DNA from 4 places in the Alkalimarinus alittae genome. Region 3 is predicted to be linked to each of the others. Evidence: predicted binding sites of a transcription regulator. Region 3 holds the regulator's gene; each other region holds the start of a gene.
The links. The regulator sigma-54, encoded in region 3, starts transcription at its own class of promoters, with help from an activator protein. The targets are predictions, from matches to a motif close to GTTGGCACGNNNNTNGNNT.
Positions count from the first base shown of each region.

Region 1: a site for sigma-54 is predicted at 1,429-1,447, ahead of flgA (flagellar basal body P-ring formation chaperone FlgA). Genes of this name have one in related genera too.
Region 2: a site for sigma-54 is predicted at 821-839, ahead of NKI27_RS15000 (PEP-CTERM sorting domain-containing protein). Genes of this name have one in related genera too.
Region 4: a site for sigma-54 is predicted at 1,561-1,579, ahead of flgB (flagellar basal body rod protein FlgB). Genes of this name have one in related genera too.

Region 1 covers NZ_CP100390.1:1,876,394-1,878,599, forward strand. Annotated here, with positions in the region: gene NKI27_RS08515 (flagella synthesis protein FlgN) at 1-123, opposite strand, end outside; gene flgM (flagellar biosynthesis anti-sigma factor FlgM) at 135-458, opposite strand; gene flgA (flagellar basal body P-ring formation chaperone FlgA) at 616-1,266, opposite strand; gene NKI27_RS08530 (chemotaxis protein CheV) at 1,555-2,206, shown strand, end outside.
Region 2 covers NZ_CP100390.1:3,314,702-3,316,907, reverse strand. Annotated here, with positions in the region: gene NKI27_RS15005 (DUF3313 domain-containing protein) at 1-46, shown strand, start outside; gene NKI27_RS15000 (PEP-CTERM sorting domain-containing protein) at 122-757, opposite strand; gene NKI27_RS14995 (AAA family ATPase) at 970-2,206, opposite strand, start outside.
Region 3 covers NZ_CP100390.1:3,130,232-3,132,437, reverse strand. Annotated here, with positions in the region: gene hpf (ribosome hibernation promoting factor) at 1-134, opposite strand, end outside; gene NKI27_RS14220 (RNA polymerase factor sigma-54) at 395-1,921, opposite strand; gene lptB (LPS export ABC transporter ATP-binding protein) at 2,109-2,206, opposite strand, start outside.
Region 4 covers NZ_CP100390.1:1,776,074-1,778,279, reverse strand. Annotated here, with positions in the region: gene NKI27_RS08100 (flagellar hook assembly protein FlgD) at 1-577, opposite strand, end outside; gene flgC (flagellar basal body rod protein FlgC) at 613-1,053, opposite strand; gene flgB (flagellar basal body rod protein FlgB) at 1,056-1,460, opposite strand; gene NKI27_RS08085 (hypothetical protein) at 1,601-1,741, shown strand; gene NKI27_RS08080 (nitroreductase family protein) at 1,832-2,206, opposite strand, start outside.

The sequences.
Region 1 (2,206 bases), 1.3 Mb from region 3:
TATTGCGGCGTTAGAGCGCTCCTTGAGGGCGGTGCGCTCTTTATTAAGTATTTCGCTAAGTCTGGTAAGGTCTTGTATATCTTCTTGTAGCAGAGTTTTGAGTCGATCAATTGAAAGTGGCATAACAATTACTCTTATAGAATGTGTTTCTCCATATTAAGCATTTTTTGAGCCACATTTTCAGCAGAGACGTTATAAGTGCCATCTTCGAGTGCTGCACGAATTTTTGCAACCTTATCGGAGTCAACTTGCGGTAATTCTTTCAAGCTAGCTTCAATTTGTTGGAAGTTTTTGGCTTTCCCACTAAAACTTACATTCTCGCCGCGCTTTTCTATTGGCGCTTCGTGCTTTTCAGTCGTAGAGCTGTCAATTTTTTGTCGGGCTTGTTGGGCCTCGACTGTTCGGCTTCTTGAGCCACCCGGTTGGTTCGGGTTAATACTGTTAATATCAATTACCATGATCGTAAACCTTCAATTTATAGACTCTGCTTAACTTATCGACCTAATTTTAAAAAACTTTAACACTAAAAGGTATTTTATTTTATGTGTTGTTTAAATAAACGAGGTTATGTTGATATTTTTAGCGTATACCCCGCTTTAAATGTTAATGAGTAGATTACATAGGGACGGTTACTTCCCCTTTCGAAACAACGGTAGCGCGAATGATCCGATTAGATTTTTTGTTTTTAACCGATATCTGTTGCCCTAGTTTTCCGTCGCTTAGTGCTTCGCCCATCATTTGAACAGATATGGTGTCAGAGAGTGCGCTAATAACCACTGAATCCCCGCGTTCAATCACTTTAGGGGGTAACAGTAACCCAGGATAAAAAACGTCCCCTGCCTGTATTGAACGCCGTAGGGTCATGCCTGCGATATTATGTTTATTTATAAAATAACCTTGTCGTGATTGGTTGACTTGTAACTCCGCGCGTTTTAAATCTGAGTCTTTTACTCTTTGACCTCTACGCAATGTTTGGCTGGCCACCCATACCTCTTTATAGACATTAATGTTGGCTGCTACAAAGATTGACCAACGTTTTTTATCATGGCAAGTCACTTTTATTGTGTTTTTACTTCGCTCTAAAGGGTCGCCCTGAAACTCAAAAGTAAGGGGGATTTCGCATTTTGTTAAGTTCAAACGCGGGTCGATATTGCCGATTTTGAAGTCAGAGCGGAACCCTTTGTCCGCCGCTAAAGTTTCAGTAACGGTATTTAAATATTGCTGAGTCTCTTGGGATACCCACTGGCTAAATGACGATGCAGACACCGGTATTGCTAATAAAAGTAATACTAGAGTTAAAATTGGCCTGCGCACTTTAAAAAAATGGCCTATGCTAACGATATGTAAGACGTATTTTTCAGGGCTGTGTTTATTAAAACAAGGCACATTAACACCATTTGTTGTAACGAGTGGAATTGCTAGTTAAGTAAGCAAACTATGTGCCGATAGCTAATGTTGCCGTTATGCATTGAATAAAATCTATAATTTAGTATTAACGGGTTTATTACGTTTGGTTTTAATTTAAGAATTCAGAATAGTGCAGGGGATACACCTATGGCTGGTGTTATGGATAGTGTCAACCAGAGAACTCAACTGGTTGGCGAGAATCGACTTGAGTTGTTATTGTTTCGATTACGTGGAGTTCAGATATACGGTATAAACGTTTTCAAAGTAAAAGAAGTATTGCAGTGCCCAAAACTAACGATGATGCCAAAGCGAAATCCAGTTGTAAGAGGTGTTGCTCATATCCGTGGTGGTACTATACCTATAATGGATATGGGGATGGCAATAGGTCAGACGCCTATCCCTGAAGATAAAATTAATAGTAGCTTTATTATCATTACAGAGTACAACCGAAAAACTCAGGGTTTTTTAGTCGGTGGAGTCGAGCGCATTGTAAACCTTAACTGGGGTGAGATTCATCCACCTCCAAAAGGCGCAGGCAAAGAAAATTACCTGACAGCCGTCACTCAACTAGACGATAAGCTAGTAGAGATTATTGATGTAGAAAAAATACTGTCTGAAATATCTCCAGTTGAAGACACCGTTACTGCAGGTATTATTACTGAAGCTCAAACCGAAAAAGCGCAGCGTTTTAGAGTGTTAGTGGTTGATGATTCACTCGTTGCACGTAAACAGATACAAAACTGTTTACAGGCGGTGGGCTTTGAAGTTATTACCAAAAATGATGGGCGGCAGGCATTAA
Region 2 (2,206 bases), 180 kb from region 3:
AGTGAGCCATTCACCTGTTGACGAAGAGCTTATTACGGCTGAATAACGCTTATTGGGGCTCGGCTACAGACTAGATAAAAAAATGCCCAACTAAGCGCTGGGCATTTAAATTGATGCTAAATCATGCTTGCTTGCGACTACGGCGGCTAGCAAGACCTAGTAAACCTAGACCAAACAGCGCTAAAGATGCAGGCTCAGGCACTGACGCAGCTTTCAAACTTACATTATCGATGAACCCGCCTAACGTATTCTCGTTACCTGTTGCAGAGAAGGTAAGTGTCATTTCTGCAGCGGTTGCGGTGAGGAACCCTGTAACCAATGTCCAAGGCATTGGCGCAGTGCCATCAACATTAAAGGCATAAGTGAAAGGAGATAGGTCTGGAGACTCTCCCCAGCTAACGTTGATGCCGTTATCGTTAGTTGATGCGGTACGTGCTTTATACCAGAAGTCTAACTGATACGTTTGGCCGATAGTTAACCCAAATAAGTCCTGAGACATTGAGCTGTTACTGCTGCCATGATGGCTATCTAGCTCAACGTACTGACTTCCATCTTGAGCAGACGTGACGACATTTTTTTGAATTTCAATGCCTGAACCGTCTGATGTATACCAACCATCAATTGTGCTAAATACGCCCCATTGACCGTTATTTAAGCCTTGATCTGACTCAAAGCTACCATTTGTGATAAGGCTAGCGTTAGCCGAAGCTGCTAAAAGACTGCTCGCAACAATGATACTTTTTATTGTGTTTTTCATATTATTCTACTCTCATGGAATACAAATGCTATCTGCGCATTAATGCGTCATTTGTAATACTAAAAGCTATAAATGTGCCAATCATAAAAAAACTTTATAAAACAATACTAAAGCTAGTTTATAGCATGCGTTAAAAGACAGAAGTGTAATAAAATTCGACATCTTAAGTTCTATGTGTAAGTTATAGTAGTGTAGATTTTTAGAGTGTAAAGTTATTCTCCTTTTACAAAGATGTGACTCCCACTAGCGGAGCTGTGTACGTCTATACGTAGAGCCATCTGGTCACGTAATTCACTAACGTGAGAAATAATACCAATCATCCTGCCACTACTTTGAAGGTCAATTAGCGTTTTTATCGCGAGGTCGAGAGACTCTTGATCTAGGCTGCCAAACCCTTCATCAATAAATAGCGTTTCTAGTTTAATTCCGCCTGCATAGGCTTGTACAACATCAGAAAGACCTAAAGCAAGGGAAAGCGCCGCCATAAATGATTCGCCCCCCGAGAGCGTGGCCACTGACCTTGTTTTGCCGGTGTAGGCGTCTTCAACTTCTAGCTCTAATCCAGACGCTTTATTGCCTTTTGCCCGCTCTTCTTTTCGTATTAATAAGTATCGACCCTTGCTCATGTTATTGAGCCTGTGGGAAGCCTCAATGAGAACGTCATCTAACAGCACGCTTAAAACAAAACGCTGTAAGCTGATCTTGTTGCCTGTTTGACCGTTAGCAACATCGCTGAGTGTGCCGTAAACCTTATACTCGGATTCTAATGCATGGTTAGATTGATGCGCCTGATCTAATTTAATCAGCACGTCAGTGAGTTGACGGTGACGGTTATCTATATTCTTCCAGCTTTCTAGCGATTGCGCTGAGGTTGCTTTAAGTTGACTTTTCTCGGCTTCTAGCGCTTCCATGTTGGGCGTTTTTTGTTGATCTAGTTGCTGTTGTTGCTGCTCCAATGTGGCTTTGCAACCACTGAGTTGATGGCTGTACTGTTCTATTTCACTTAATAATTGTTGTTGCTCAGATTCAGTTTTTTGTGCATTAATAAAATCATCTTCGTCTTTAAATGCGCTTTGACTGAGTGCTGTTGTCCAGTTTTTATGTGCTTCAGCCAGTGCTTGGTCAATTGCTTTTTTCTGTATTTGCTGTTGTTCGCTGATTACCTGTGACTGCGTGACTTTTTCTTGATTGGCATTAAAGGTTGCTAATGCGTGGTCATAGGTCATAGTAATTGACTTAATCTGCGCATCTAATTGCTCTATTTGATGCGTCAGCGTTCCTGTCACTCTGTACTCTTCAGGAAGCGCTTGTTGAATATGCAGTTGATTTTGTGCTGCTATGGTCTGCTCTTGCTGTGCTTTCTGTAAAGATAGTCTGGCTACTTCGATCTGTTGCTCTAATTGTGATCGCTGTAATGTTAAGGCTTGAAGTTCCATTTCAAGTTGGGTT
Region 3 (2,206 bases):
TTTTGAACAGATAAGGTAACTTGGACGTTGCTAATATGGTCGAAGTGTCGCTCGAGCTTTTCGAGTTTGGCGCTGACGTATTCTTTTAAAGAGTCAGTTAGATCAACGTGGTGTCCTGTAATATTCAATTGCATGTTTCGCTCCTGATGTCGTTATTTATATTCCTTGTAACGTTATATCAAAACACTCGATAATCGTTAACAAGAAACAGAACTTCATTACTTTCGTTTCACACTTTACTTTTTCGTAACACTTTTCTTTCTTTATACTGCTTTAATTGAGTCGCCAAACGTTCAGTAGGAATTAACGTTATGTTTAATTGATCTTAGCATATCAATAGGGCAATTTATTGATCCGTAACCGTTTAATTTTAAATGTTTATCACTAATGACTGCTATATGAGTCGTTTACGTTCATTCGATGGCGGAATTGACATTGCCTCACGGTATTTTGCAATGGTTCGCCTAGCTACTTTTATGCCTTGTTCGTCAAGAATAGTCGCAATTTTGCTATCACTTAATGGCTTTTTCGCTGACTCGGCTGCGACTAGCTTTTTAATGATCGCTCTAATTGCGGTTGATGAGCATTCTCCACCCGAAGCGGTGCTTACATGACTAGAAAAGAAGTATTTAAGCTCAAATATGCCTCTAGGTGTATGCATGTATTTTTGTGTTGTTACTCTCGAAATAGTCGATTCATGCATTTCAACCGCTTCAGCAATGTCATGCAAAATCAACGGTTTCATCGCTTCTTCACCGTGATCTAAAAAGCCTTGCTGGTGTTCAACGATCTTACTCGAAACCTTCAGAAGAGTCTCATTACGACTTTGTAAGCTTTTGATAAACCACTTGGCTTCTTGCAACTGATCTTTTAAATAGGTGTTGTCAGCACTGCTATCTGCACGCTTAACGAGAGATGCATAACCTGAGTTGACGCGTATCTTTGGCGCTATCTCAGGGTTAAGCTCAACCTTCCACCGGTCATTGACTTTTTTAACGACCACATCAGGTATAACATATTCAGGGGTGTCGCCACTGATCTCTTCACCGGGACGAGGGTTGAGTGACTGAATAAGTTTTATGACCAGCTTTAAGTCGGATTCTTTAATACGGCTACGTCTTATGAGTTGAGCGTAGTCTCGATTACCTAGTAAGTTAAGGTAGTGGTTAATAACTAGCTTTGCCTGAGGAAGCCAAGGCGTTTCGCTGGGCAGTTGATTGAGTTGTATCAGCAAGCATTCTTGAAGATCTCTACTGGCAACCCCGGGCGGGTCAAAATGCTGTATGCGCTTGAGAACAGCTTGTATTTCATCCAGCTCTACTTCGTGCGCGTCTATTTCATCTTGATACGATTCGGTAAAGCCCGATAATATTTCTTCTAGCGTACTGGAGAGGTAGCCGTCAGTGTTAATAGAGTCAATGATTGACATGCCTATTAACTTGTCGACATCAGACATTGGCGTTAGGTTAAGTTGCCATAGCAGATGGTCTTGCAATGATTCGCCTACGCTGTTTCGAGACTCAAAGTCACTATCTTCTTCTGGCGCAGGACCCGAAGGCGCGTTGTTAGGGTATATATCGTCCCAAGCTGTATCGACGGGCAAGTCATTAGGTATGCTATCTGACCAGTCCTCCGAGTTCATAATATCTTCGGAACCTTGCTCAGCAGGCGTCTCTGTTGCAGTGGCGGTCAAATCTTCTGAAGTACTCTGTGTATTTGAATCTGATTCGGCGTTAGAGTCGGTGCTTTCTGAGCTGTTTCTATCGTCATCAGAAACTTCCAACATAGGGTTTGACTCAAGGGCTTCTTGAATCTCCTGTTGAAGGTCTAGAGTAGAAAGCTGCAGTAGGCGTATTGCCTGTTGCAGTTGAGGGGTCATCGTCAGCTGTTGGCCAAGCTTTAGCTGAAGTGATGCTTTCATGACCATGTATTATTTTCCGCCTTATACAAAAACATCAATGAACAAGGTCTCCCTATTATTACGTCACTCAAATAGACTGTATACGTTTTAGTGTAAACCACTTCTGAGTGCGTTGTTTTATTATTTACTATTAATAACATTCTAGTAAGGAGATCTAAAAATTAGTAGTGATTGCCGAGATAAAGGGTCACAATTTAAATTCATCCCCTAGGTATACATCTTTAACCTGCTGGTTTGATAAAACGTCTTCAGCTGTTCCTGAAGCAATAATATGTCCATCGCTCA
Region 4 (2,206 bases), 1.4 Mb from region 3:
TCAGCATGGTGCCTAATTGCTCTGTTTTTCCACTATAACTCGCCTCTGCTTTAATCGAATATTGGCCAGCAGGCATTTGATCACCTACAGTATTTTTTCCATCCCAAAGAAACGGTACCTGACCGGCAAACTGTTGCCCCATTTCATATTGGTTAACAAGTTCTCCTGATTGGTTCAGAACTGAGATACGTAAGTCAGAAGTACTAGCAGGCACATCAACCACACCGCCAATAGTTCCTCCCATCGAAGTAGGCCCAGATGAAGCATTGACCAATACTGAACGCCCGACCATTGAGGAAGCTTGAAGCGCTTGAGTTGACTGATAGTTTGACGTAAACCCTTCAACGGTCGCCGTTAGCCCCTGCATCTCTTCTAGCGAACTGAACTGAGCAAGATCGGCGATAAATTCTCCATTACCCTGAGGTTCAAGAGGATTCTGATTATTAAGTTGAGCAATCATAAGCTCCATGAACTCATTTTTGCCCAGATCATCTCCCGATGCTTTGTTTCCGTCGGTCTTAAAAGAATACTGGCTCAACACGTCATTGGCTGGCGAAACAGTGTTAAAATCGCTCATAACTGGCTCCTGCTATTTCTCATAAACATGTTGAATTATTGGCCTAACGTTAAGATTCGCTGCATCATGGTTTTGGCTGCATCCATCACATCAACATTCGTTTGAAAGCTACGTGAGGCCGACAGCATATCTGTCATTTCTTCTACTACATTCACATTTGGATACATGACATAACCATCACCATTCGCCATGGGGTGATCAGGTTGATAGCGCATATTAAGCGGCGCATCACTTTCCACAATCCCTTTAACTTCTACCCCTTGCGACTCAGGCATATCCGTAAAAGCAGTATTGAAACCTGTTGCCATCACTGACTGCTGTATTGAAGCAAACACTGGCTTTCTGGCTCTATAAACCTCATCAGTGCTGCTACTTGCTGTATCTGCGTTGGCAATGTTACTGGCCGTGGTGTTTAATCTCATGGATTGAGCAGACATGGCTGAACCTGCAATATCAAAAATTCTATTAAGAGACATAATTAATCTCCCCTTATTGCGCTGGTAAGTCCTTTGAACTTACTGTTTAAAAACTGGAAGCTCGCTTGGTAGTCCATCGCATTTTTCATATAAGCGGCTGTTTCTTGCTGCGTATCTACTGTATTACCATCAATCGATGGTTGTGTAGGGTTTCGATACAACAGCGACTCACTAGCATCATTACTGGTTGATAGGTGCTTTGAATTAGTTTGAGCCATCGCCATTGACCCTGCACTACCCGATTGACTAAGACTGTTATTAAGCGCTGCTTTAAAATCTAAATCGCGCGCTTTAAAGCCTGGGGTGTCTGCGTTAGCTAAGTTGTTAGCCAATACTTCGGCACGTTTTACACGAAGGTTCAGCGCCTGCTCGTGAATTCCTAATGCATTGTTAAATGAGATGCTCATAGCCACTCCACTAAATTAAATGCTGTACCCGATGAAAATACGGTACGACGTTTAATTAAATACGGTTAATAATGTCCGCAAAATCTAATTACAAGTAACAAAGCAATACCGATGCCAATTAGCAATAAAGCATTGTTTTTATGGAATATGTTAATTATTCGGTCTATATCGGGCAGCATTACGGCAATGACTTACCGCAGAATAGGCAAAAAGAAGTAAATAGCGGTAATCCATCAACTAGAGGGCTATCTAAACGCATTATTAAAAAAGCGGGGGATTAACGTTAATACGCCAACCCCGTTACTCTGAGGTTAGCGCAATCAATAAACAGAAGTAATAAACGAACGTTATTACTAACGACTACTGAACCTTTAATTGGGCCAGTTTTTTACAAATGTATCGACATCATGAGTCGGAATAGTCTTAGCTTTTCCTTCTGGCGTACCCACATAAAGAAAGCCCACAATCCGCTCTGAAGCGGACAAACCTAGCGCCTCATGAACCTTTGTATTATAAGCCATTGGGCCTGTTCGCCACATGCCACCAAAGCCTTCAGCTTGTAATGATAGTAATAAATAACCCACCCCAACACCCGCAGACAACATTTGCTCTACTTCGGGCACCTTAACATCTTCTTTAATGCACCCTATGGCCACAATAACCATCGGTGCACGACAAGGCATTTTAAGGCATTTATCATATTTAGCTTGGGACAGCTCAGGCTCAGCGTCTAATGCGCTCGCTGC